Linked DNA regions of Paracoccus pantotrophus. The protein of the gene in region 1 interacts with the protein of each later gene in a pairwise test. Links are inferred from orthologs where the notes say so. Each region holds a gene or a part of one and is shown on either strand. Other genes may lie near its edges. The genes, in order: ESD82_RS12430, mtgA and ESD82_RS17340.

Region 1 (4,786 bases):
CTGGCGGCGGCAGCCGCTACGCGCCCGAGGCCGCGCGCGAGGAGCCGGCCTTCACGCTGCCCTTCCGCCGAGCCATCGGCGCCGACGAGGCCGAACTGGCGGCGAATCCGCGCGCGCGCTCGGCGCTTTTGCGCGTCGGCATCCGCACCGCGGCGCCGGCTGGCCGGGTCGATCCGGCGGCCCTGGGCCTGCCGCTGCTGTCCGAAAGGGGGGCGTAATGCGTTCGGTGCTTTACCTTCTGACCGCGCTTTCGGTGATGGGTCTGGCCTTCTGGGCCTATCGCGAGAACTATCGCACCCAGGCCGCCATCAGCGAGATGAGCGACATCCAGCGCCAGATCGGCCGGCTGCGCGAGGATCTGGGCGTGCTGCGCGCGGAATGGGCCTATCTGAACCGGCCCGAGCGCCTGCGCCAGCTGGTCGACCTGAATTTCGAGCGGCTGAAGCTGGTGCCCTTCGGCTCCGACCAGTTCGTGGACGTGGGGCAGGTGGCCTTCCCGGCGCCCAAGCTGTTCCAGCCCGCCCCCGGCACGGATGCCGACCTGCCGGTCGAACGTCCCGCCGGCTTCCCGCCCCGCAGACCACAGGAGAGCACGCCATGATCCGCACCCCGCTGCGCCCGCTGGCCCGCATCCTTCGCGCCCGCGAAACCGGCGAGAATCCCGATGCCATCGAGGCCGCGAACCGCGCCCAGAGACATGCCGCGATCCAGGAAAGCGCGCGCGGCAGCGCCCGCACCCGGCTGTTCTTCATGTCCTGCGCCTTCGCGCTGGCCTTTGGCACCGTGGGCGCAAAGATGGGCGTGCTGGCCGCCAGCCAGCCCAGCGAACCGCGGGTGCAGACCACCGGCGCGCAGATCATCTCGCAACGCGCCGACATCACCGACCGGCACGGCCGGGTTCTGGCCACCAACCTGCTGACCCATTCGCTTTACGCCCATCCGCAGCAGATGGTCGAGCCCGAGCGCGCGGCGCGCGAACTGGTCCGCATCTTCCCCGACCTGGATATCGAGCGGCTCAACAAGGATTTCACCGGCAAGCGCACCTTCGTCTGGATCAAGAAGAAGATCAGCCCCGAGCAGATGCAGGCCGTCCATGACATCGGCGAGCCGGGCCTGCTGTTCGGCCCGCGCGAGATGCGGCTTTACCCGAACGGCCATATCGCCGCCCATATCCTTGGCGGCGCCACCTTCGGCAAGGAGGACGTGGCGAGCGCCGAGGTCGTCGGCGTCGCCGGCGTCGAAAAGGCCTTCGACCACTGGCTGCGCGATCCGGCCAATGACGGCGCGCCGCTGGCGCTGTCGCTGGACCTGACCGTCCAGGCCGCCATGGAGGAGGTGCTGGGCAACGGCATGAAGGTCATGAACGCCAAGGGCGCCACCGGCATCCTGATGGAGGTCAAGACCGGCGAGATCCTCGCCATGGCCAGCCTGCCCGATTTCGACCCCAACGACCGGCCGCGGCCGCTGCTCAAGGGCGATCCCTCGGACAGCCCGCTGTTCAACCGCGCGGTGCAGGGGCAATACGAGCTGGGTTCGACCTTCAAGATCTTCCCGGTGGCGCAGGCCATCGACCTCAAGCTGGTCAGCCCGGCCACGATGATCAACGCCAAGGCGCCGATGAAGATCGGCAAATACCTGATCAACGAGTTCCGCGGCCATAATTACGGCACGCTTTCGGTGACGGACATCATCGTGAAGTCCTCGAACGTCGGCACCGTCCGCGTGGCCCAGCTGCTGGGCGCCGAGCGGCAGAGGGATTTCCTGGAAAAGCTGGGCTTCTTCGAGCCGACCCCGATCGAGATGAGCGAGGCGCCGACCGGCAAGCCGCTGGTGCCGAAACGCTGGCCGGCCGTGACCTCGGCCACCGTGGCCTTCGGGCACGGGCTGGCGGCCAGCCCGCTGCATCTGGCCGCGGCCTATGCGACTGTCGCGAATGGCGGCAAGCGGGTGATGCCGACGCTGATTCACGACCGCCGCCCGCGCGGCGGCGAGCAGGTGCTGTCGTCCGAGGCCGCGCATATCGCCGTGCAGATGCTGCGCCAGGTCGTCGTCCGCGGCAGCGGCCGCAGCGCCAATGTCGAGGGCTACGAGGTCGCGGGCAAGACCGGCACCGCCGACAAGCCGCGCCCGACGGGGGGCTATTACGGCAACAAGGTGGTCTCGACCTTCGCCTCGGTATTCCCGGCCAGCGATCCGCAATATGTGCTGGTGCTGTCGCTGGACGAGCCCTCGACCATCGGTCCCGGCGGAGAAAGCCGGACCGCGGGCGCCACCTCGGCCCCGGTAGCGGCCGAGGTGATCCGCCGCGTTGCGCCGCTGCTGGGCCTGCGTCCCAGCACGGAAACGCAGCTGCCGATGGTTGAACGGCCTTTGCCGGATCGGCTAAAGCTCGTCTCGAACTGATGAGCGGAGGCTTCGTGACCGAGCGGGCGATGCGGCTGTCCCTTCTGGGGCTGAGGGGGGACAAGGGGCGCGACCCCGAGATAACGGGTCTTGCCGTCGATTCGCGGCAGGTCAGGCCGGGCCATCTGTTCGCGGCGCTGCCGGGCTCGGCCGCGCATGGGGGCGAGTTCATCCAATATGCGCTGCGCCAGGGGGCGGGCGCGATCCTGACCGACCGCAAGGGGGCCGAGATCGCCGCCGAGGTGCTGGCGGGTGCCGATGCCGCGCTGGTCGTGGCCGAGGATCCCCGCGCCGCGCTGGCCGGAGCCGCCGCACTGTGGTTCGCTGCCCAGCCCGAGACCATGGTCGCCGTCACCGGCACCTCGGGCAAGACCTCGGTCGCGACCTTCACCCGGCAGATCTGGCAGGCGCTGGGGCACAGGGCGATCAGCCTGGGCACCATGGGGGTGCAGGGCGACTACCAGGCCAAGCTGGCCCATACCACGCCCGAGCCGATCACCCTGCACCGGGTGCTGGCCGAGGCGGCGGAAGCGGGCGTCACCCATGCGGCGATGGAGGCCAGTTCGCACGGGCTTGACCAGCGCCGGCTGGACGGGGTGCGGCTGAAGGCCGGCGCATTCACCAATTTCAGCCAGGACCACCTGGATTATCACAAGGACTTCGACGAATATTTCGCCGCCAAGGCGCTGCTTTTCGATCACCTGCTGGACGAGGGCGCCGGGGCGGTCGTCAATATCGACGACCCGCGCGGCCGGCAGATGGCGCAGATCGCGCGCGAACGCGGCCTGGCGCTGATGAGGGTCGGTAAGGACGGGTCGGCCGACCTGCGCATCCTTGGGCAACGCTACGATGCCACCGGCCAGGATCTGCGCTTCAGCTTCCGCGGGCAGGCGCATCTGGTGCGGCTGGCGCTGATCGGCGGCTTCCAGGCGGAAAACGTTCTGGCCGCCGCCGGCCTGGCCATCGCCGCCGGAGACGAGGCGGCGCGGGTGATCGAGACCCTGCCCGGCCTGACCACGGTGCGCGGCCGCATGGAACTGGCGGCGGTGCGGGAAAACGGCGCGGCGGTCTTCGTCGATTACAGCCACAAGCCCGGCGCCTTGGCCTCGGCCCTGCAAAGCCTGCGCCCGCATGTCATGGGCCGCATCATCGTGGTCTTCGGCGCCGGCGGCGACCGCGACCGCCTGAAGCGCCCGCTGATGGGCGAGGCGGCGCGGCAATTCGCCGACCTGGTCTATGTGACCGACGACAACCCCCGCAGCGAAGACCCGGCCGCGATCCGCGCCGAGGTGCTGGCCGGCGCCGGTCCCGATGCCATCGAGGTCGGCGACCGCGCCGAGGCGATCCTGCGCGGCGTCGATGCCTTGCAGCCCGGCGATGCGCTGCTGATCGCCGGCAAGGGCCACGAGACCGGCCAGATCATCGGCAACGACGTTTATCCCTTCGACGATGCCGAGCAGGCCTCGGTGGCCGTCGCGGCGCTGGATGGCAAGATATGACGCTCTGGACCTCGCAGGATGCCGTCGCCGCGACCGGCGGCCGCGCCACCCGCGACTTCGCGGTCACGGGCGTTTCCATCGACACGCGGACGATCCGGCCGGGCGATCTGTTCATCGCCCTGCAAGCGGCCCGCGACGGCCACGATTTCGTCGCCCAGGCCTTGCAGAAGGGCGCCGGCGCCGCGCTGGTCAGCCGCATCCCCCATGGCGTTGCCGACGATGCCCCGCTGTTGGTCGTTCCCGATGTCCTGCCGGCGCTGGAGGCACTTGGCCGCGCCGGCCGCGCCCGGATGGGCGGCAAGGTCATCGCCATCACCGGCTCGGTCGGCAAGACCTCGACCAAGGAGATGGCGCGCATCGCGCTGGCCGGGCAGGGGCAAATCCATGCGGCCGAGGCCAGCTACAACAACCATTGGGGCGTGCCGTTGACGCTGGCGCGCATGCCCCAGGACACCGATTTCGCCATCATCGAGATCGGCATGAACCATCCGGGCGAGATCGAGCCGCTGGCCCGCCTCGCCCGCCCGCATGTCGCCATGATCACCACCGTCGCCGCAGCGCATCTGGAAGCCTTCGGCGCCATCGAGGGCATCGCCCGCGAGAAGGGCGCGATCTTCCGCGGGCTGATCCAGCCGGGCACCGCCATCCTGCCCGAAGATCTGCCTGTCACCCAGATTCTGCGCGACTGCGCGGATGAAGCGGGCGCCATCGTCATCGGTTTCGGCCAGCAGGGCATGGCCCGGCCGCTGACAGCCGAGACCGCGGACGGCGCGACCCGGGTCCGCGCCCGCGTGCTGGGCGAGGCGGTGGATTTCACCCTGGCAACGGCCGGCACGCATTTCGTCATGAACGCGGTCGGCGTTCTGGCGGCGCTCTCGGCCGCG
Region 2 (10,395 bases), 1.3 Mb from region 1 along the record:
GCATTCGCAGCGGCTGATGGATGCCTGCGACTGGCGGGCCTTCGACATCACGCCGGACCACATCCGCCGCGCCCGGCAGGGCTATTTCGCCAATATCTCCTATGTCGACGACAAGCTGGGCGAGATCCTGGACGTGCTGGAGCGCACCCGGCAGGAGGCGATCGTGGTCTTCCTGTCGGACCATGGCGAGATGCTGGGCGGCCGCGGGCTGTGGTTCAAGATGAACTTCTTCGAGGGCTCGGCGCGGGTGCCCCTGATGATCGCGGCGCCGGGCATGGCGCCGGGGCGGGTGGAGGTGCCGGTCTCGACCATCGACGTGCTGCCGACGCTTTGCGAGCTTGCCGGCATCTCGATGGCCGAGGTCGCGCCCTGGACCGACGGGCGCTCGCTGGCGCAGGGCGCCGAGGGGCGCGGGCCGGTGGCGATGGAATACGCGGCCGAGGGCAGCATCGCGCCGCTGGTCTGCCTGCGCGACGGCGACTGGAAATACGTCGCCTGCACGGCCGATCCCGAAATGCTCTACAATCTCGCCGAAGACCCGGACGAGCGGGTGAACCGGGCGACCGATCCGGCGGCGGCCGGGGTACTGGCGCGGATGCGGGACATGGCGGCCGAACGCTGGGATCTGGCCGCCTATGACGCCGAGGTGCGCGAAAGTCAGGCCCGGCGCTGGGTGGTCTACGAGGCGCTGCGCAACGGCGCCTATTTCCCCTGGGACCACCAACCGCTGATGCAGGCATCCGAACGCTACATGCGCAACCACATGGACCTGAACGTGCTGGAGGAGGCCAAGCGCTTTCCGCGCGGCGAATAGGGTCGCGCCTGGGCGATCCGCCGCCGGGGGCTGTCTGCCCCCGGACCCCCGAGGATATTTGGCCAAGGGAGAAACAGGCCAGTGTCCCCCGGCCGGGCCGCGACCCTGTGCCGCAGCAAGGAACCCGCGGCGCGGGCGGGGCGTTAGCCCGCCGTCATGAGCCAAGAGGGGATTTCCGCCATGTCCGACCTGCTTGTCATCGCCTTCGACGACGAGGCGACCGGCTTCGAGCTGCGCACCGAACTGGTCAAGATGCAGAAGGAATATCTGATCGAGCTCGAGGACGCCGTGGTCGTCACCCGCCCCTCGGCCGAGGACATCCAGCTGCACCAGGCCGTGAACCTGACCGCGGCGGGCGCGCTTGGCGGCGGCTTCTGGGGCACGCTGGTCGGGCTGATCTTCCTCAATCCGCTGATCGGCGCCGCGGTGGGCGCGGGCGCGGGCGCCATCGCCGGCACGCTGTCCGACATCGGCATCAACGACGATTTCATGCGTGAGCTTGGCCAATCCATCCCGCCCGGCGGCTCGGCGGTATTCATCCTGGTGCGCAAGATGACCGCCGACAAGGTGCTGGCGCGGCTGGAAGGCTTCCACCTGAGGGGCCGGGTGCTGCAAAGCTCGCTGCCCGAGGCCGAGGAGGCGCGCCTGCGCGAGGCCTTCGCCGGCGGCAGGCTGGGCTCGGCGCTCGGCATGCCGCATGTGGACCGGCCTGCCTCGGGGGCGGCGGCGGCGGAAGGATCGGACCCCTCGCCCTCGGCCTGACGCTTGACGCAAGGGGCATGGGCGTGACAGGACGCCGCCATGCCCCACCGCATGGACACCCTTGACGACAATCCCGAGGCGCCGATGCCGCGCCGGCGCCGCGGCCTGCGCGGCTGGCGGCCCCTGCGGCGCCTGGCGCTGTGGCTGTGGTCCTGGCTGCGCTGGATCGGGGCGCGGCTGCTGGCGCTGATGTTCGTGCTGGTCTTCCTGTTTTCCTTCGTCAACCCGCCGACCACCTGGACCATCATCCAGGGCCAGCGCGAATTTCCCGGCCGGGCCTCGCGCGAATGGGTGGGCCTGGACCAGGTCTCGCCGCATATGGTCCGCGCCGTGGTCGCGGCCGAGGATGCGAATTTCTGCAACCACTGGGGCTTCGACATGGTCGAGATCCGCCGGGTCATCGCCTCGGGCTCGTCGCGCGGCGCCTCGACCATCACCCAGCAGACGGCGAAGAACGTCTTCCTGTGGCAGGGGCGCAGCTGGCCGCGCAAGGTGATGGAGACGGCCTATACCCCGATGATCGAGGCGCTGTGGTCCAAGCGCCGCATCGTCGAGGTCTATCTGAACATCGCCGAATTCGGCCGCGGCGTCTTCGGCATCAAGGCGGCCTCGGAGTATTACTTCAAGACCACGCCCGACAAGCTGAGCCTGCGACAGGCGGCGGCGCTGGCCTCGATCCTGCCCGCGCCGCGCACGCGCAACCCGCAGACCGGCTCGGCCCGCACCCGCTCGATCGTCAGCGGCGCCGAGACGATCCGGGCGGATGGCCGCGATTCCTGCCTAGGGCTTGGGCGCTGATCCGCGCCCTGCCCGCGCATCGCGGTTGAAACCGCGCGCCCCTGGGCGTATCAACCGAAGACCCGAGAACGAACCGGTTTTCCCCTGATGAATACTTCCTCGCCCAGTTCCACGATTCGCCTTTACCATGTCGCCCTGTCGCCCTTTTGCCGCAAGGTCCGGCTGGTGCTGGCCGAAAAGCGCATCGAGGTCGAGCTGGTCGAGGATCGTTTCTGGGAGCCGGGCTCGGAAATCATGCGCCGCAACCCCGCCGGCAAGCTGCCGGTGCTGCGCATGGATGGCCGGCTTCTGGCCGAAAGCCAGGCGATCTGCGAATACCTGGACGAGATCCAGCCGCAGCCCTCGCTGATGCCGGCGCTGCCGGCCGAACGCTACGAGGTGCGCCGGCTTTGCGCGTGGTTCGACGACAAGTTCAACGCCGAGGTGACGCGGCCGGTGATGAACGAGCGGGTCTGGAAGAAGGTGATGCGCCTGGGCTATCCGGATTCGCGCACCGTCAAGGCCGGGCTTTCGGCGATCCGCTATCACCTGGACTACATGAAAAGCCTGCTCGAACATCGCCGCTGGCTGGCTGGCGACGTGATGACGCTGGCCGATTTCGCCGCCGCGGCGCATCTGTCCTGCCTCGACTACATCTCGGACGTGGACTGGACCCATTCGGCCGAGGTGCAGGAATGGTATGCCAAGATCAAGTCGCGGCCCGCCTTCCGCAGCCTGCTGGCCGACCACCTGCCGGGCGTTCACCCGGCGCCGCATTATGCGCTGCTCGACTTCTAGGCCGACCGACAGACCGACCGACCCGGCGGAGATCCGTTTGCGGCTGGAACAGCAGGCGCGGGCCGAGGGTTTCTCGGCCCTTGGCATTTGCGCCCCCGACGCGAACCCGCAACTGCCCGAGCGGCTGGCCGCCTTCCTGGCCGAAGGCCGGCATGGCCAGATGGGCTGGATGGCCGAGCGGGCGCATTGGCGCGCCTCGCCCGCAAGCCTGTGGCCCGAGGCGCGCTCGGTCGTCATGCTGGCCGAGCTCTACACGCCCGAGCACGACCCGATGGAGGCCGTCCGCCACAAGGATCGCGGCACGGTCAGCGTCTATGCCCATGGCAAGGATTATCACGACCTGGTCAAGAAGCGGCTGAAGCGCCTGGGCGGCTGGCTGGTCGGGCTGACCGGCTGCGAGATCAAGGTCTTTGTCGACACCGCCCCGGTGATGGAAAAGCCGCTGGCGCAGGCGGCGGGACTGGGCTGGCAGGGCAAGCACACCAACCTGCTGTCGCGGGAGCTGGGCAGCTGGTTCTTCCTGGGCGCGATCTTTACCACGCTGGAGCTGCCCAAGGACGCTGCGGAACGCTCGCATTGCGGCTCGTGCCGGGCCTGCCTCGACGCCTGCCCGACCGGGGCCTTTCCGGCGCCCTATCAGCTGGACGCGCGGCGCTGCATCTCTTACCTGACCATCGAGCACAAGGGGCCGGTCGATCCCGAGCTGCGGCCGATGCTGGGCAATCGCATCTATGGCTGCGACGATTGCCTGGCCGCCTGCCCCTGGAACAAGTTCGCACAGGCAGCGACCGAGCTGCGCTATCACGGCCCCCATGGCGCGCCGGCGCTGGCGGAACTGGCGCAACTGGACGACGCGGGGTTCCGCGAGCATTTCTCGGGCAGCCCGATCAAGCGCATCGGGCGCGACCGCATGGTCAGGAACGTGCTTTACGCCATCGGCAATTCGGGGCTTGCACATCTGCGTCCGCTGGCCGAAGCATTGGCCGATGACCCCGACCCGGCCGTCGCCGACGCGGCACGCTGGGCATGCGAGCGATTGCCATGATCCAGACGCCCCCAAGCCCGCTGCGCGGCATCCTGCTGAAATGCCTCAGCGTGCTGGTGTTCACCATCATGGCCTCGATCGTCAAGGCGACCGCCGAGGGCGGCCTGGGCGTGCCGCCGGGCCAGCAGGTCTTCTTCCGTTCGCTTTTCGCCATCCCGGTCATCCTGGTCTGGCTGGCATTCCGGCACGAACTGGGCGTCGGCCTCAGAACCTTTCGCCCGATGGGGCATTTCTATCGCGGCGTGATCGGCACCGCCGCCATGGGGCTGGGCTTCTGGGCGCTGGCCCTGCTGCCTTTCCCCGAGGTCACGGCCATCGGCTATGCCGCGCCGCTGCTGACGGTGATCTTCGCCGCCATGTTCCTGGGCGAGGACGTGCGGCTGTTCCGCCTGTCCATGGTGGTGCTGGGGCTGGTCGGCGTGGTGATCGTGCTGTCGCCGCGGCTGAGCTTCGGCGCCGCCATGGGCTACAAGGAAAGCCTGGGCGCCATGGTCACGCTGTCGGGCGCCGCCTGCACGGCGCTGGCGCAGATCTTCGTGCGCAAGCTGGTGCAGGAGGAACGCACCTCGGCCATCGTGTTCTGGTTCTCGGTCACATCGACGCTGCTGGGACTGCTGACGGTGCCTTTCGGCTGGGTGATGCCCGATGCCGAAACCGCGGCGCTGCTGGTCATGATCGGGCTGCTGGGCGGGCTGGGGCAGATCCTGCTGACCTCGGCCTATCGCTATGCCGATGCCTCGCTGGTGGCGCCCTTTGAATATGCCTCGATGCTGCTGGCGCTGCTGATCGGCTGGTTCGTCTTCGACGAGGCGCCGACGCTGGTGATGCTGGCGGGCGCCGCGCTGGTCATCACCGCCGGCATCCTGATCATCTGGCGCGAGCGGCAGCTGGGGCTGGAGCGCAACCGCCAGCGCAAAGCCATGACCCCGCAGGGCTAGGCAGGGCTAGGGCCGGTCAGCGAAGCCGAAGGCGACGTAATCGCGCAGATAGGCCCTTTTCGCCGCGGCACGCAGTTCCTGGTCGTCCAGGAAATCCGGGAAGGGCTCGGCCCGCGGCGGGTCGGCCGGTGCCCCGATCCCGGCGCTGGCGGCAAGCCAGGACAGATCGTGCGGCAGTTCCGCCTCGCGCAGCACCATGTCTGGGGCGCCGAAACGCGCGAAGCCGGCCAGCACCTCGGACTGGCTGGCCCAGCCGGGATAGGTTGGCAGCGTGGTCTGACCGTTCAGGTTGCGGCGCAGGAACTCCAGGAAGGCCGCGAACAGTTCCGCCTTGCGGCCCTGCTCCAGCGCGGCCAGTTCCTGATCCGGCGGCAGGGGCACGCGGTGAATGCGGCGCATCAGGTCGCGCAATTCGGCATTCCTGCCGCCGAGCAGCGATTGGAACGCCTTCCAGGCCCGCGGCAGCGGGTGACGCAGCACGGTGAAGCTGCGATGGCCGGCATGCCGGCGCTTCCATTGCCGCAGGCTGGCCTGGTTGAAATCGCCCGCAACCTCGCCCATCCGCCGCAGCCAGCCCGCGACCAAGCCGGTCGGCCCGCCCTTGACCGGCATGAAGATCAGCCCGCTGCCCGCCTCGGCCCCCAGGAAGGAAGGCACGGCCGGGCCGCGGCGGGGCTCGAAATTCGGGATGCGGCGCAGCATGAACGGGTCGAGCCGCGCCAGTTCCGCCTGCATCTCGTCGAAATTCTCGACCTTCTTTGACAGTTCGCGCGGGTTTTGCGGCACTTGATCGTTGGCCGGCTCGACCCGCTCCAGATCGGTGCGGCCCAGCCAATGCAACAGGCCGGTCATGACCTCGGCATCGCGCAGATCCTCGTAGCCCAGCCAGAAGGCGGCCTGGCCGGTCACCTGCAGCCGGTGCATGACCTTCAGCTGGAACGCCTCGATCTCGCCCACCGCCTGGCGGAACTCGGCGCCGTCGAAGCGCACGGCGGCGGGGATCGGCGTCTCGGTCTCGTTCAGCTTCCACTGGTTGGTGGCGCGCGCCAGCGCGGTCGAGACATAGCTGTCCACCGGGTTGCGGGTCAGCACGATCTTGGCGCAGGACCGGTCCTCGATGATGGCATCGAAGACGCGCGGGTCGTGGTCGTGGAAATAGCGGAATCCCGGCAGGTGGTTCGGCTTGTCGAAGATCGCCGCCAGCAGCCGGTGCGGATCGGCCTCGCGCTCGGCCATGGTGATGCCCTTGAGCTCTTCCTTGTCGGGCCAACCCATCATGTAGGGGTTGAAGGCCTCGCCGAAACAGGTGACGCGCTTGATGGCGTTCAGCGTCGCCTCGAGCAGGTTCGAGCCGGTGCGCATCTCGGCAAAGATGACGAAGCTGCGGAAGGGCTGGGTCATGGCGCGGGGATTCCTTGGCCGGGGATGTGGTCGGGATCGGCGGCGGGGAAATCGCCCATCAGTTGCGGATGCAGCCCGGCATTGCGCAACCGTTGCAGGAACCGCCCCATGCCGGTGACATCGCGCATCCGGGGCAGGTCGGCGGCGGCGGCGGGATCGCCACCCAGCCCCTGCAGGATGTCGCCCAGCACGGCCGCGGGCCGGGCGCAGGCATCGCCCAGATCCCAGACCCGCGTGCGCGCCTTGAGCCAGACCGAGTTCAGCACCTCGATCTGCGCCAGTTCGGTGCGTTGCAGGATGGCGGCGACGCGGCGGATGTCGTCGAAGGGCATGCCGGAATGCAAAAGCGGCACCGCCCAGGCGCCGGTGACGACAAAGATGCGCGCATTGGGATCGGTGGCCAGGAACCAGTTCATCTCCTGCCGGTCGCGCGGGCTGAACTGCCAGGCCTGCATCCGCCGCGAACTGCGGATCAGGTTGGCCAAAAAGCCGCGCTGATCCAGGTCGCGCAGCCCGGCGCTGTCGGGCAGCGCCCCGGGCCCCAGCGGCTTGCGGCCGGCGAACTCGACGCCATGCACGGCGAAGACATGGCCATGCACATCGGCGTCGATGCGGTCGGCCAGCCAGGGCTCGAAGTCGGGAAAGAGGTCGGTGAAGCCCTGGAGCAGGGCATAGGGCGCGGCGGTCTTGCCGTTCTCGCGGTCCTTCAGCGGAAAGCGGCTTTGCATGTAAAGCCCCGGCCGGCCAAGCCGGCGGCGCGCCACAGCCTGCCGGATGATGCGCTCGACCCGCTCGGGCCGCGGCTCGGCGGCCGGTGGCGGCGCGGCATCGCCTTGCGGGAAATGCCGATAAAGCCGCTCGGCGCCCCGCCAGATCTTGCGCGCGACAAAGCAGCGGGACTGCTGCAAAAGCTCCAGATGGTCGTCGTAGAAGATATAGGGCTTGCCCTGGTCGTCGAACCGGGCCAGCGTCAGCGACCGGCTTTCGATATTCGGCGAATGGCGCCGGGCCAGGGTCTGGAAATAGCTTTCGTCCGGGATCCAGACCCGGCTGAAATAGCGGTCGAACTCGGCCCGGCGCGGATCGTTCAGGATCGCGCCCAGCGTGGCCCGCGTCAGGCACCACCATTGCGACCCCAGATGCGGCACCAGCCCCTGCGGAATGCGGCGCTTGTAGCCCAGCCGGCGCTGCAAGGCGACATAGCGGTCGAAAAGCTTGTGCCGGCGCCGCCACGAAAACGGGAAATGCAGGGTGAAGCGTTCCTCGTTCAGCCCACCGACGGTCCAGCCGACATCCGCGGCGGTCACGCTTTCGATGAAGTCGCGGCCCGGATGCGACGCCAGGTAGGCGCAAAGATCCGCCACCGGGCGCAGGGGCAGGCAGGCGCCCGAGACGACCAGCACATGCGTCACGTCCTCGAAGCGGTCCAGCAGCAGCGCGGCCGCGTCCTGCGTGGCCCGCACCAGGCTGAAGGTGCCCCATTCGCAGGGGTGGCGCGGGCTGAACAGCACCTTCGGCAGGTCGGCCAGCCCGGCGCGCATGGCGCGAACCGCATCCGCCGACGCCTTGGCATCGACATGGACCGCGACCGCCGCCCCGCCCTCGGCCCAGACCCGCGCCATGCGGGCGGCGATGGACAGTTCCTCGTGGCACAGCATGACCACGCCCAGCCGCACCGGCGCATCGCTCATGCCCAGTTCCCCTTGGAGATCAGTCCCAGATCCTCGAGCTGGCGCCAGTCCCGCAATTCGCAGGATTGCTCGCACCAGAAATCCGGGTCGTCGCACAGCCCGGCGTGATAGGCTAGGTATTCCTGGCTGTCGGCGTAATGCTGGCGCCGGGTCAGCTCCTCGGCGGATTTCTCGGCGAAGCTGGAGAGGAACTTGGCATGCAAGAGGCAACCCGAGGCCCTTTCGCCGCCGTCCTGGTCATAGACCAGGTTCAGCGAGCGCGGCAGCAGCATATGGGTCGAACTGACATAGGCCAGCCCGCGCTGCCAGCGCACCAGCGGGATCTTGTTCAGCGCCGGGGCGCTTTCGGGATCCTCGGCAAAGAAGGCCCGCGCCCGCGGCCCGCCCTGGATCCACAGGTTGCCGTATTCGCCGTTCTTGCGGATGACGTAATTGGCCGGGTCGAACCAGCGCGCGATGCGGAACGGATCCTGTCCGGCACGGTAAGGCTCGGCGGCCAGCGAGCCTTGGGGATACATGTCCAGGAGCATGGCCGAAAAGGCGCGGATATTGCTGGCGTCCAGCCAGTCGGTCAGCGCCTGCAGGGGCCGGGTGTCGTGATGGGGATAGACCAGGAACTCGTCGGGATCGACCGTCAGGCACCAATGCCCCGCGCCATGGCGGTGCAAGAGCCAGTTCATCCAGTCCATGCCGAAGCGCGCAGCCTTGTAGCTGGCATGGGTCAGCCAGACCGAGACGTCCCGCTGCTCGCCCAGGTATTCGCGTCCGCCGTCCTGCGAGCCATTGTCCACCACCAGGAAGTGCCGCACGCCCATCGCCCGGTAATAGTCCAGAAACCAGGGCAGGCGCGGCGCCTCGTTGCGCATGGTCGTGAACAGCAGGATGTCGCCGGGCGCGATTCGGGCGGTGCGGTCCCAGACCGGATGCAGCTGCCGGCGACGGCGCATGGCACGCGCCAAAAGCCATTGACGGCGGGCGCGCAGCATCAGCTTACGCCGAAAAATCCTGAACGGGCGCGGCACGGGGGCCTCTTTTACCTTTTACACCCCGTCACATAGCCGCCACATCCGGGCTGCACAATATTTCACGCAGCGTCGCATAGAAATACGCAAAATGCCCTTGCCAGGCCGGCACCGGCAAGGCCGGCCGCCGCAGCGGCGGGGCGGCCGCCAGCCGCGCGATCTCGGCCGCCCAGTCGGCCGGGGCGTCGGGTGACAGCCAGGTCGCGTAATCGCCCAGCATCTCGCGCGCCGCCGGCAGGGGCGTGGCCAGGACCGGGACGCCGCGCCGGGCCGCCTCGGTCAGCGGCAGGCCGAAGCCCTCGGCCCGGCTGGGCATCAGCAACCCGTGGCTGCGGCCCAGCAGCGCCGCCACCGCGCCATCGTCCAGGCCGGAAAGTTCGCGCACCGGCCCGCCCGGCGGCAGGCGGTCGAGCCGGGCAAAGACCTCGCGGTTCTCCCAGCCGCGGCGGCCGATGACGAAGAGCTGCGGCGGTTCCGGCCCGCGCTCCAGCATCTGCCAGGCATCCAGCAGCAGGGCGTGGTTCTTGCGCGGCTCGATGGTGCCCAGGGTGACGAAGAAGGGGCGCGCCAGGTCCAGGCCGGCCGGCAGCCCGGAGGGATCGGGCGCGGCCAGCCGCGTGCCGATGGGCGCGGCGACGACCGGCGCATGGCCCGGCAGCCCCAGCCGCCCGCGCCAGCGCAGCACATCGGCGCGGGTGGCGACCGAGACGGTCAGGATCAGCTCTGACTGCCCCAGCGCGGCGGTGAAGCGGTCGCGGAACCTGTCGGCCTGGCCGGCGCGGGTGAATTCAGGATGGTCGAGCGGGATGGTGTCATGGATCAGCACCGCCCGCGGCAGGGGACGCAGGTTCGCCAAAAGCCCCGGTTGCAGGTTGGCATGGCCGACGTTGACGTAGACGCCCTGCCCCAGGCGCGCCTGCGCCGCGCGGCCCAGGCCCCGCCCCTCGCGGCCGGCCCGCGCCAAGGCCATCCGCCGCAGCGCCGCCTCGGCCCGCGCGGCCAGGGTGCGGCGGCCGCGCAGCCGGTCCAGCAGGTCCGGCGGCGGCAGCTCGTCCAGCGCGCCGCCCAGCCAGCGCAGGATCGCCGCCCCGGCCTGGGGCGGCAACAGCAGCTGCCCGCGCCGCACCCGGCACAGCAGCAGATGCGG
Region 3 (10,497 bases), 980 kb from region 1 along the record:
GCCCGTGCCGGCATCACCGTGAACGCGATCTGCCCCGGCTATATCGGCACCGAGATGGTCCGCGCCATCGACGAGAAGGTGCTGAACGAGCGCATCATCCCCCAGATCCCGGTCGGCCGCCTGGGCGAGCCCGAGGAAATCGCGCGCTGCGTGGTCTTCCTGGCTTCCGAGGATGCCGGTTTCATCACCGGCTCGACCATCAGCGCCAATGGCGGCCAGTTCTTCGTCTGAGCCGGCTCCCCCGACAGGCAACGGCCCGCGAGATGTCGCGGGCCGTTTCTCATTCCATGGTCCTGGCCTTCGGGCGGGCACGGGCCCGCCCGCGCCGCAGGTCAATGCGACAGGCGCGTGATCTCTTCCTTGAGGCGAAGTTTTTCCTTCTTCATCCGGGCGATGGTGAGGTCATCCGTGCCGGGGCTGCGATGCGCGGCCTCGATGGCGTTCGAAAGTGACTGATGTTTGCGGCGAAGCTCCTGCACATGGGATTCAACCGACATTCCGTCCTCCTCTTGGATTGATCGAACCAAGGGATTGCAGCATAGAATCGTCACATTGTCACCGAAAATTCGGCCCGCCGAGCGAAAGTGCCGCACCCTCGCGCAAAACCGCCTGTGCGGCCCCGGTCAGGTCTTCTTCATCGGCCGAATGTAACGGTTTTGCATGCATGACAAAGGGCGACAGCAGGCGCAGCGGCGCCCGCGTGCCCTTGCGCGCGGCGACGATGATCCGCCCCGCTTCGCGCCCCTCGCGCGCCGCGACCGGCAGGATCGTGATCGCCCCGGCCGCGGCCGAAAGCGCGGCCAGGATCTCGGCCAGCCGCTCGCTGCGCTGGATCAGCGTCAGCCAGCCGCCCGGCCGCAACCGGCGCAGCCCGGCCTCGATCCACAGCGGCAGGGGCGTGGCCTCGTGCCGGGCGCGGCCGCGGCCGGCATCGGGCGCCGGCGGGCCGCCGGTGAAATAGGGCGGGTTGGCGATCACATGGTCGAAGCTTTGGCCGCGCAGGGCGGCAGGCATCCGGGCCAGGTCGCCCTCATGCAGCTCGGCCGGAATGGCATTGGCCGCGGCATTGCGTCGCGCCAGCTCGGCATAAGCCGGCTGGAGTTCCAGCCCGGCCAGCCGCAGGCCCGGCACCCGCGCGCCCAGGCACAACAGCGCCGCCCCTGCCCCGCAGCCCAGTTCCAGCACGCTGTCGCCGGGTCGCGCCGGGCAGGCCGCCGCCAGCATCACCGCATCCGCCCCGGCGCGATAGCCCTGCGCGGGCTGGGCAATGCGCAGCCGGCCGCCGAGGAATCCGTCCTCGCGCAGTTCAGTCATGATGGATGCGATTGTCCCGCAGGATGGCGCGCGCCATGAACAGGTCGCGATCCGCCACCATCAGCCGCCGCGGCAGGATGCCCAGCGAACCTTCCAGCACGCTCATGTGCTGGTCCAGCGGAAAGGCATGGATCCCCTCGGCCGCCAGCAGGTCGGCGGCGCGGGTGATGAGAAGTGGATCGGTGGTGCGCAGAAGCTCTTTCATGACACAGCAAAGTTACGCGGCTGTTGCGCATGTGTCCATGGCGTGGCAATGGCTGGCAGCGAAAGGGGATCGCTGATGGGCATGAACGAAAACGTCTCCAAGCCGCTCGACCGGCTCTCCGTGGAACTGGCCGGGGATATGGGCCGGGTCAATGCGCTGATCCGCGAACGCATGGCCAGCCGCCACGCCCCCCGCATTCCGGAAGTGACCGCGCATCTGGTCGAGGCCGGCGGCAAGCGGCTGCGGCCGATGCTGGTGCTGGCGGCCGCGCGGCTGTGCGGCTATGGCGGCGACAGCCATGTGCTGCTGGCCGCGGCGGTCGAGTTCATCCATACCGCAACGCTTCTGCATGACGACGTGGTCGACGAAAGCCGGCAGCGGCGCGGCCGGCCGACGGCCAACCTGCTGTGGGACAACAAGTCCAGCGTGCTGGTCGGCGATTACCTGTTCGCGCGCAGCTTCCAGCTGATGGCGGATACGGAGAGCATGCAGGTCATGCGCATCCTGGCCAATGCCAGCGCCACCATCGCCGAGGGCGAGGTGCTGCAGCTGACCGCCGCGCAGGACGTCTCGACCACCGAGGACACCTATATCCAGATCGTGCGCGGCAAGACAGCGGCGCTGTTTTCCGCCGCGACCGAGGCAGGCGCGGTGGTGGCCGGCGCCGACCCGGCGGTGCAGCGGGCGCTGTTCGATTACGGCGATGCGCTGGGGATCGCCTTCCAGATCGTCGACGACCTCTTGGATTACGGCGGCTCGACCACCACGATCGGCAAGAATGTCGGCGACGATTTCCGCGAGCGCAAGCTGACTCTGCCGGTGATCAAGGCCATCGCCCGCGCCGACGAGGCCGAGCGCGCCTTCTGGGAACGCACCATCGGCCAGGGCCGGCAGGACGAGGCCGACCTGGCCACTGCGCTGGAGATCCTGCGCCGCCGCGAGGCGCTGGAGGCCGCCCGCGCCGATGCCATCGCCTGGGCCGGCCGCGCCAAGGCGGCGCTGCAAGCCGCGCCCGACCAGCCCCTGCGCCGCATCCTGGCGGACTTGGCGGATTTCGTGGTCTCGCGCCTGTCCTGACCATCAAGCCCCGCGCCGACGAAAAAGCCCGGCAAGAAGCCGGGCTTTTCCTTTTGCCTGAAGCCCTGCCTCAGCTGTTATAGGCGTTCTCGCCATGGGTGGTGACATCGAGGCCCTGCCGCTCGTCGCCGCCCGAGACGCGCAGGCCGATCACCGCCTTAACGATCATCAGCGCGATGAACGAGACCACGGCCGACCAGACCACCGCCACGGTCACGCCCAACGTCTGGGTCATCACCTGGCCGGCGATGTCATAGCCGGCCACGACCGATTCGGTGGCATAGTCGTAGATGCCCGAGCCGCCCAGCGACGGCGCGGCGAAGACGCCAGTCAGGATGGCGCCGACGATGCCGCCGATACCGTGGATGCCGAACACGTCCAGGCTTTCGTCCACGCCCAGCTTCGCCTTCAGGCTGACGACGAACCACATGCACAGGAAGCCCGCGGCCAGGCCGATGACGATGGCGCCCATCGGGCCGACGAAGCCGGCGGCGGGGGTGATGCCGACGAGGCCGGCGATGGCACCCGAGACCCCGCCCAGAAGCGAGGGGTGGCCGCGCAGCAGCCATTCGCCGAAGGCCCAGGCCAGCGCGGCGGCGGCGGTGGCGACGGTGGTGTTCAGGATCGCCATGGCGGCGGTGCCGGTGGCCTCCATGTTCGAGCCGGCGTTGAAGCCGAACCAGCCGATCCACAGCAGGCAGCCGCCCAGGAAGGTAAAGGGCAGGTTGTGCGGCGCCATCAACTCCTTGCCGTAGCCCAGCCGCGGCCCGACGACCAGCGCCGCCACCAGCCCGGCGACGCCGGCGTTGATGTGGATGACCGTGCCGCCGGCGAAGTCCAGGTCGCCATGGCCGAACAGGAAGCCGCCCGGCGCGTCATAGGCCGAGGGCCCGCCCCACCACCAGACCATATGCGCCATGGGCAGGTAGGAGAAGAAGAACCAGATCACCACGAAGGCCAGCACGGCCGCGAATTTCATCCTCTCGACCGTGGCGCCGACGATCAGCGCCGGCGCGATGCAGGCGAAGGCCATCTGGAAGATGATGAAGACATATTCCGGCACATAGACATTGGTGGTGAAGGTCTCGGCAAGGGACGCGCTGTCCACCCCCGCCAGGAACGCCTTGGAGAGGCCGCCGATGAAGGGCGTGAGCCAGGTCGCCTCCTCGGCCGAGCCGGCGCCGGTGAAGGCCAGCGAATAGCCGAAACAGACCCACAGGATCGACATGATGCAGAAGATGGTGAAGACCTGCATCAGCACCGAGAGCATGTTCTTGGCCCGCACCAGCCCGCCATAGAACAGCGCCAGCCCCGGAATGGACATGGCCATGACCAGGATGGCCGAAATCATCATCCAGGTCGTGTCGCCCTTGTCGACGATGGGCGCCAGGGTCTCGACGACGGTTTCGACGGTCGCCGCCGGGGCCTCGGCATCCTGCGCCAGGGCCGGCACCGCCAGCCCGATCAGCGGGAGGGCGAGCGCCGGGATCATGGGTTTGATCGCGGTAGGTCTCATCATGTTTCCTGCACCTTCTTTCTGCGTTGCAGCAGTTCCATGTCCCGGTCAGGAAACCCGCCGCCCCCCTCCAGGCACAAGGTTTGTGCAGCTTTCGGCCCGGCCCGCCCCTCGCCTGCACGAAATAAGGGCAGGAATGCCGGGTTCTGCAGCCTGCGGGGGCAGTTCACTGATAGGTCATCTCGGTTCTCAAGCCCCTGGCTTTGATGTATGTTGCGCGCCAATGGGCCGGAGCAATCGGCCGGGCAGGAAAGCAGGCATGAAGAAACCGACCGGCAAGGGCCGCATCGTCGCGGACAAGCGCAATTTCGACCAAGCCCCTCAGAAAGCGCAGAAACGAACCGGCGGATCATCCCCTGGCAAGCCCCCCAGGCGGCGGCGCGGCGGCAATGTGGTGACGCGGGGAATCGCCGGAATCATCGCGCTGGTCTGGCGGGTGATCTGGGGCGCCTTCTGGCGGCTGGGGCTGACGGTGGCGCTGATTCTGCTGGCCGCCAGCTTCTATTATTACACCACGCTGCCCGAACCTGCGGCGCTTTTCGACGGCCGTGCCCGCGGTTCCGTCACCATGCTGGACACCGAGGGCCGGGTCTTTGCCTGGCGTGGCGAAACTTTCGGCATGGTCAGCGCCGACAAGATCGCACCGGTGCTGAAGGACGCGGTGGTCGCCACCGAGGACAAGCGATTCTATCGCCATCCGGGCGTGGACCCGCAGGGCATCGCCAGCGCCATCAAGATCAACCTGGCCGCCGGCCGCGGCCCGCTGGAGGGCAACGGCGGCTCGACCATCACCCAGCAGGTCGCCAAGCTTCTGTGCCTGGGCGAGAGCTTCGACCCGATCCGCTGGAAATCCGAGGCCGAGTTCGAGGCCGAGTGCCGCAAGTCCTCGATCTGGCGCAAGGTCAAGGAAGTGCCCTATGCGCTGGCGATGGAGTTCAAGTATTCCAAGCAGGACATCCTGAACATCTACATGAACCGCTCGTATCTGGGTGCCGGGGCGCGCGGCTTCGAGGCGGCGGCGCAGCGTTACTTCGACAAGTCGGCCGCCGAGGTGAACGCGGCCGAGGCGGCGATGCTGGCCGGGCTGCTCAAGGCGCCCAGCTATTTCGCGCCGACCTCGAACCTGCAGCGCGCCCAGGACCGGGCCACGGTGATCCTGGGGCTGATGCATGACCAGGGCTATCTGGACGACAGGCAGTTCGCCGAGGCCAAGGCGCAACCGGCGGCGCTGTCCAAGGCGGCGGCGGCGCGGGCCGGCGGCTATTTTGCCGATTGGGTAATGGAATCCGGCCCCGGCTTCCTGACCAGCGAGACGACCGAGGACGTCACCATCACCACCACCTTCGACCAGCGCGTGCAGCGCGCCGCCGAACGTGCGCTGAAGCGCATCTTCGACGAAAAGGTCGCCGAGGGCTCCAAGGCGCAGGCGGCCGTGGTGGTGATGTCGCCCGACGGCGCCGTGCGCGCCATGATCGGCGGGCGCGACAATACCGCGACCGGCACCTTCAACCGCGCGACCCAGGCCAAGCGGCAGACCGGCTCCAGCTTCAAGCCCTTCGTCTTTGCCGCCGCGCTGGACCAGGGCTACAGCCCGAACGACACGGTGCTGGACGCGCCGCTGACCATCAACGTGCGCGGCTCGGGACCGTGGTCGCCGCAGAACTACACCCGCCGCTATTCGGGCGAGGTGACGCTGACCCGCGCCCTGTCGCAATCGCTGAACACCGCCACCATCCGCCTGCAGGAAATCGCCGGCCGCGATGCCGTGCGCCGCGTGGCGCAGGATTTCGGCTTTGCCAGCGACCTGGCCAGCGGCCCCTCGCTGGGGCTGGGCGTCTCGGAATCGACGCTGCTGGCGATGACCGGCGCCTATGCCGGCATCCGCAACGGCGGCACCGCCGTCAGCCCCTACGGCCTGGTGGAGCTGCGCATCAAGGGCGACGACCAGGCGCTGATCGGCCAGGCCGGCGGCATGGGCCAGCGCGTGATCTCGCAAAAGGCGGCGCGCGAGCTGATCGGCATGATGCAGCAGGTGATCGAGCGCGGCACCGGCACCCGCGCCAGGCTGTCGGGCCGTCCGGCGGCGGGCAAGACCGGCACCACCTCGAGCTATCGCGACGCCTGGTTCATCGGCTTCACCGGGCAATATGTCACCGGCGTCTGGATGGGCTATGACGACAACACGCCGCTGAAGGGCGTGACCGGCGGCGGGCTGCCGGCCGAGATCTGGCAGGCGGTGATGGCCGAGATCCACGAGGGCCTGCCGGTCGAATCGCTGGGCAGTTTCGCCTTCGACCCGGACAGTGCCGTCCCGCAGGTGGTCAGCACCGGCGGCGATGGCGCGGCCGATCCCCTGGCCGCGGCGCTGTCCGAGGCGCTTGGCCAGCCCTTGCCGCAAGGCCAGCGCCAGGATCAGACGCAGCCGGGGGACGGGGCCGGGCGCGCCCTGCCCGATCCCGGCGTGCAGACGCCCGGCGGCCCGCCCACCTTCCCGGCCGAGACCATCACCAGCGGCCCCGAAGCCGAGATGCCGCCGCCCGGCGCCGACGACGCGCTGACCCAGGCGCTGCGCGGCATCCAGGGTGTCTATCAGGAATGAGGAACGGCCGGTTCCGCGGGACCGGCCTTCCTGTTTTTCGTGCAGGCCGCAGGCGTCATCACTGTGCCCGCCCGGCCGCGCCGCCGCGGTGGGTATTTGGGGAACGAAGAAGCCGCTTTGTCCTTGGCGCCGGGACGCGCGCCGGGGCTCAGCCTGCCTGCTGCAAGTCCGCCGTCAGCGCCGCCAGATCGCCCTTGCGCCGCGCCAGCATCGCCCCGATCTCGGCCCGTTCCGAGGCGAGCATGTTCACCCCCTCGATGATGATGTTGAAATAGCGGCTCTTCCCGGACTTGTCCGAGACATGCCATTCCACTTCCATCGGGCTGCGACCCTTGAGATAGGCGACCGAGGTCACGGCAAAGAAGGATTTCACCGGCCTGGCGCCCGTGACCTCGATCTTCGAGCCGATGAACTCGCGGAAGCGCTTGCCGTATTTGCGCCCGATATAGCCCTGGAACGCCTGGCGATAGGCCGCAAACTCGGCCGCCCCGGCCTGGCGCGCCGCCGGACCCAGGGCCGAGCGGGCGATGATCTCGACATCGGCATAGCGCGCGAAGATCGCCTCGAAGGCGCGATACATCTGCGCCGGCGGCTGGCCGGAATTGATCACGGCATAGACTTCGCCCAGGGATTTCTCGATCAGCGCCCGCGCCTCGCCGGTGTCCAGCGCCCAGGCGGGCCGGACGGCGATGGCCAGCCCCGCGCCGACCAGGCCCAGGAACCCGCGGCGGGTTTCATTCGGCATAAGGGTCAATGTGCTCTCCTTCCTCGCCCAGTTCGTGACGGCGATGCTGCAACCAGATCAGCCGCGTCTGGGCATAACTATCGGCGCTTTCGTGCAGGATGGAATCGACGGAATCGCCGAAACGGCCCCGCTCACCGGCTTTTGAGGCGACGCGTGCCCCCATGCCGATCAGGTATTGGTCGCGGTTCAGCCAGCCCCGCATCGGGTCGATGACCAGATCGACGACGCGGCCCGCCGCATCGCGCTGGGTCGAGGGACCAATCAGCGGCAGTTCCAGATAGGCCCCCTCGCCCACCCCCCAGGTGGCAAGGGTCTGGCCGAAATCCGTGTCCTCCTCGGGCAGGGAGAAATCGCTGGCGGCCGGATCGAGAAAGCCCGCCAGCCCGACCGTCGTGTTCACCAGGAACCGCAGGGTCATGCGCGCGGCCGGCCCCGGCTTGCCTTGCAGCAAGTGGTTCACCACCCTGCCCGGCTGTGCCAGGTTCGAGCCGAAATTGCCAAGGCCCGCGACGACATGGCTGCCGATCCCGCTCCCTTCGCCGCCCGACATGCCTGCGCCCAGCGGCTTGACGACATGCGCGTCGATCCCGCGGTTGAAGGCATGGACCTTGCGGTTCATCGGTTCGTAAGGGTCATGGATGCCGTCACCGTCGCGGTTCGAACAGGCCACCAGCACGACGGCCGCGACAAGAAGCAGGGGGAGATTCCACGCAGGCAAGCTTTTGATAACCTTCTGAAGCTAAGACTGGTCGGACCGGCGGCGATTCGCCTCGGGGCAGACGGCGGGGCGGCGGCGGACTGTTTCACGGCTGCGCTTTGGGATATGCGCTGGGGCGATTCCGGGCAAGCCCGGTCATGGTAACGAGGAAGGAACCGGCATGGCCTTGCCGCCGATGCGACATGACGGCCAGCGCGAACTGCAATCCGCGCGCAGCCTGGCCTGGCAGCTTTACGCCATTGTCGGCCTGTTTTCCTTTGCGGTGAACCTGCTGATGCTGACCGGGCCGCTGTTCATGATGCAGGTCTATGATCGCGTGCTGGCCAGCCGCTCGGTCGAAACATTGACCGCCCTGTTTCTGCTGGTCGCGTTCCTGTTCACGCTGATGGGGGTGATCGACCTGGCGCGCAACCGCGTGATGTCCCGCATCGCCGCCCGTTTCCAGGACCGGATGGAGGGGCGGGTCTTCACCGCCGCGCTTCAGGACGGCCAGGCCGCCGGCTCGGACCTTGTGGTGCGCGGCGGCATGCGCGACCTCGAGGCAGTGCAGCGGCTGATCGCCTCGCCGGTGCTGATGGCGCTGTTCGACCTGCCCTGGGCGCCCTTTTTCCTGGCAGCGGTCTTCATCTTCCACCCGATCCTGGGCGCGGTGGCGACGGCGGGCATGGCGGTGCTGGTCGCGGCGACGCTCTTGAACCAATGGCTCAGCCGCGATCTGCTGCAGCAGGCCGGCGTCGCCGCGCAATCGGCCGAGCGCATGTCCGACCTCTACCGCGACGAGGGCGAGTTGATCGGCTCGCTCGGCATGCGGGCGGCGGCCTTCCGCCGCTGGCAGGCGGCGCGCGACCGTGCGACCGAGGCGACGCTGCGCGCCAGCGACCGCGCCACCGGCTTCACCGTCTTCTCCCGCACCTTCCGGCTGTTTCTGCAAAGCGCGCTGCTGGCCGCCGGCGCCTGGCTGGTGCTGCGCCAGCAGGTGACGCCGGGCGCCATGATCGCCTCGTCGATCCTGATGGGCCGGGCGCTGGCCCCGGTCGAGCAGGTGGTGGGCGGCTGGTCCATGGTCCAGCGCGCCCAGGACGGCTGGAAACGGCTGGCCGAGCTGCTGTCGCGCCACCCGCCGGTCGCGCAGCGCACGCCCCTGCCCCGGCCCGAGGCCCGGCTCGAGCTGCGCAACCTGGCCGTCGTGCCCCCCGGCCAGGGCGCGGCGATGCTGCGCGGGGTCAGCTTCGACCTTGCCCCCGGCCAGGCGCTCGGGGTGATCGGCCCCTCGGGCGCCGGCAAGACCACGCTGGCGCGGGCGCTGATCGCCGCCTGGCCCGTCGCCTCGGGCTCGATCCGGCTCGGGGGGGCGACGCTGGACCAATACGACCCGGACGCACTCGGCCGGCTGATCGGCTATCTGCCGCAGCAGGTCACGCTGTTCGACGGCACCATCGCCGAGAACATCGCCCGCCTCTCGCCCCAGCCCGATCCGCAGCGCGTCGTCGCCGCCGCCACGGCCGCCGCCGCGCATCGCATGATCCTGGACCTGCCGCAGGGCTACGACACCCGCGTCAGCCAGGCCGGCGGGCAGCTTTCCGGCGGCCAGATCCAGCGCATCGGCCTGGCCCGCGCGCTTTACGCCGACCCGGTCATCTTCGTCCTGGACGAGCCGAACTCGAATCTCGATAATGAGGGATCGACGGCGCTGAACCTGGCGATCCGCACCATCAAGGCGCGCGGCGGCGCCGTCATCATCATGGCCCATCGCCCGGCTGCGATCACCGAATGCGACCTGCTGCTGGTGCTGGACCAGGGCCTGCGCCGTGCGTTCGGCCCGCGCGACGAGGTGCTGAAATCCCTGGTCAAGAACGCCGAGCAGATCGCCCGTGCCCAGGGCCACGGCGGAGGGGTGACATGAGCGATCCGAACCGATCCGGCCGCGCGCCGGCCGACGACATGCCCGGCGACGTGGCCCGCGTTTCCGCCGGGCCGCATCCGGCCCCGGGGCCATCCCCACCGCCCAGGCGCCCCGACTGGTCGGCGCGTGGCCCGGTCATCCTGGGGCTGGCGGCGATGCTGGTTCTGGTCGGCGGCTTCGGGCTCTGGTCCTGGACCGCGCGTATCGCCGGCGCTGTGGTCGCACCCGGCCAGGTCGAGGTCGAGCAGCGCCGCCAGGTCGTCCAGCACCCCGATGGCGGGGTGGTGGCCGGGATCCTGATCCATGACGGCGAAAGCGTGACCGCCGGCCAGCCGCTGATCCGGCTGGACGGCGCGCTTCTGGGGACCGAGCTCGCCATCGTCGAGGGCCAGTATTTCGAGATCCTCGCCCGCCGCGGCC

The links.
Region 2: the proteins of ESD82_RS12430 (region 1) and mtgA interact in binary tests that used the Escherichia coli proteins (3 or more experiments, as listed by UniProt). The link is inferred for Paracoccus pantotrophus from one-to-one orthologs.
Region 3: the proteins of ESD82_RS12430 (region 1) and ESD82_RS17340 interact in binary tests that used the Escherichia coli proteins (3 or more experiments, as listed by UniProt). The link is inferred for Paracoccus pantotrophus from one-to-one orthologs.

Annotation. Positions count from the first base shown.
Region 1 is NZ_CP044426.1:401,473-406,258, forward strand. The notes cover bases 1-3,000. They hold ESD82_RS12430 (peptidoglycan D,D-transpeptidase FtsI family protein), read left to right. Parts: upstream 1-597; coding sequence 598-2,403; downstream 2,404-3,000. Other genes in these bases: rsmH (16S rRNA (cytosine(1402)-N(4))-methyltransferase RsmH), read left to right, coding at 1-218; ftsL (cell division protein FtsL), read left to right, coding at 218-601; ESD82_RS12435 (UDP-N-acetylmuramoyl-L-alanyl-D-glutamate--2,6-diaminopimelate ligase), read left to right, coding at 2,403-3,000. Also shown: more of ESD82_RS12435, read left to right, coding at 3,001-3,902; ESD82_RS12440 (UDP-N-acetylmuramoyl-tripeptide--D-alanyl-D-alanine ligase), read left to right, coding at 3,899-4,786. UniProt on the Escherichia coli protein: Essential cell division protein that catalyzes cross-linking of the peptidoglycan cell wall at the division septum. Required for localization of FtsN.
Region 2 is NZ_CP044426.1:1,655,632-1,666,026, forward strand. The notes cover bases 527-3,494. They hold mtgA (monofunctional biosynthetic peptidoglycan transglycosylase), read left to right. Parts: upstream 527-1,615; coding sequence 1,616-2,374; downstream 2,375-3,494. Other genes in these bases: betC (choline-sulfatase), read left to right, coding at 527-814; ESD82_RS18685 (DUF1269 domain-containing protein), read left to right, coding at 995-1,576; fzlA (FtsZ-binding protein FzlA), read left to right, coding at 2,462-3,151; queG (tRNA epoxyqueuosine(34) reductase QueG), read left to right, coding at 3,132-3,494. In the rest of the region: more of betC, read left to right, coding at 1-526; more of queG, read left to right, coding at 3,495-4,196; ESD82_RS18705 (DMT family transporter), read left to right, coding at 4,193-5,134; ESD82_RS18710 (hypothetical protein), read right to left, coding at 5,141-6,535; ESD82_RS18715 (DUF5927 domain-containing protein), read right to left, coding at 6,532-8,226; ESD82_RS18720 (glycosyltransferase family 2 protein), read right to left, coding at 8,223-9,212; ESD82_RS18725 (glycosyltransferase family 4 protein), read right to left, coding at 9,277-10,395. UniProt on the Escherichia coli protein: Peptidoglycan polymerase that catalyzes glycan chain elongation from lipid-linked precursors. May play a role in peptidoglycan assembly during cell division in collaboration with other cell division proteins.
Region 3 is NZ_CP044426.1:1,374,548-1,385,044, forward strand. The notes cover bases 3,972-7,041. They hold ESD82_RS17340 (transglycosylase domain-containing protein), read left to right. Parts: upstream 3,972-4,371; coding sequence 4,372-6,711; downstream 6,712-7,041. Other genes in these bases: ESD82_RS17335 (ammonium transporter), read right to left, coding at 3,972-4,112; ESD82_RS17345 (MlaC/ttg2D family ABC transporter substrate-binding protein), read right to left, coding at 6,860-7,041. Also shown: phbB (beta-ketoacyl-ACP reductase), read left to right, coding at 1-231; ESD82_RS17315 (YdcH family protein), read right to left, coding at 333-497; ESD82_RS17320 (tRNA1(Val) (adenine(37)-N6)-methyltransferase), read right to left, coding at 556-1,314; ESD82_RS17325 (putative signal transducing protein), read right to left, coding at 1,307-1,519; ESD82_RS17330 (polyprenyl synthetase family protein), read left to right, coding at 1,595-2,596; more of ESD82_RS17335, read right to left, coding at 2,667-3,971; more of ESD82_RS17345, read right to left, coding at 7,042-7,456; ESD82_RS17350 (MlaA family lipoprotein), read right to left, coding at 7,446-8,174; ESD82_RS17355 (type I secretion system permease/ATPase), read left to right, coding at 8,335-10,077; ESD82_RS17360 (HlyD family type I secretion periplasmic adaptor subunit), read left to right, coding at 10,074-10,497. UniProt on the Escherichia coli protein: Cell wall formation. Synthesis of cross-linked peptidoglycan from the lipid intermediates.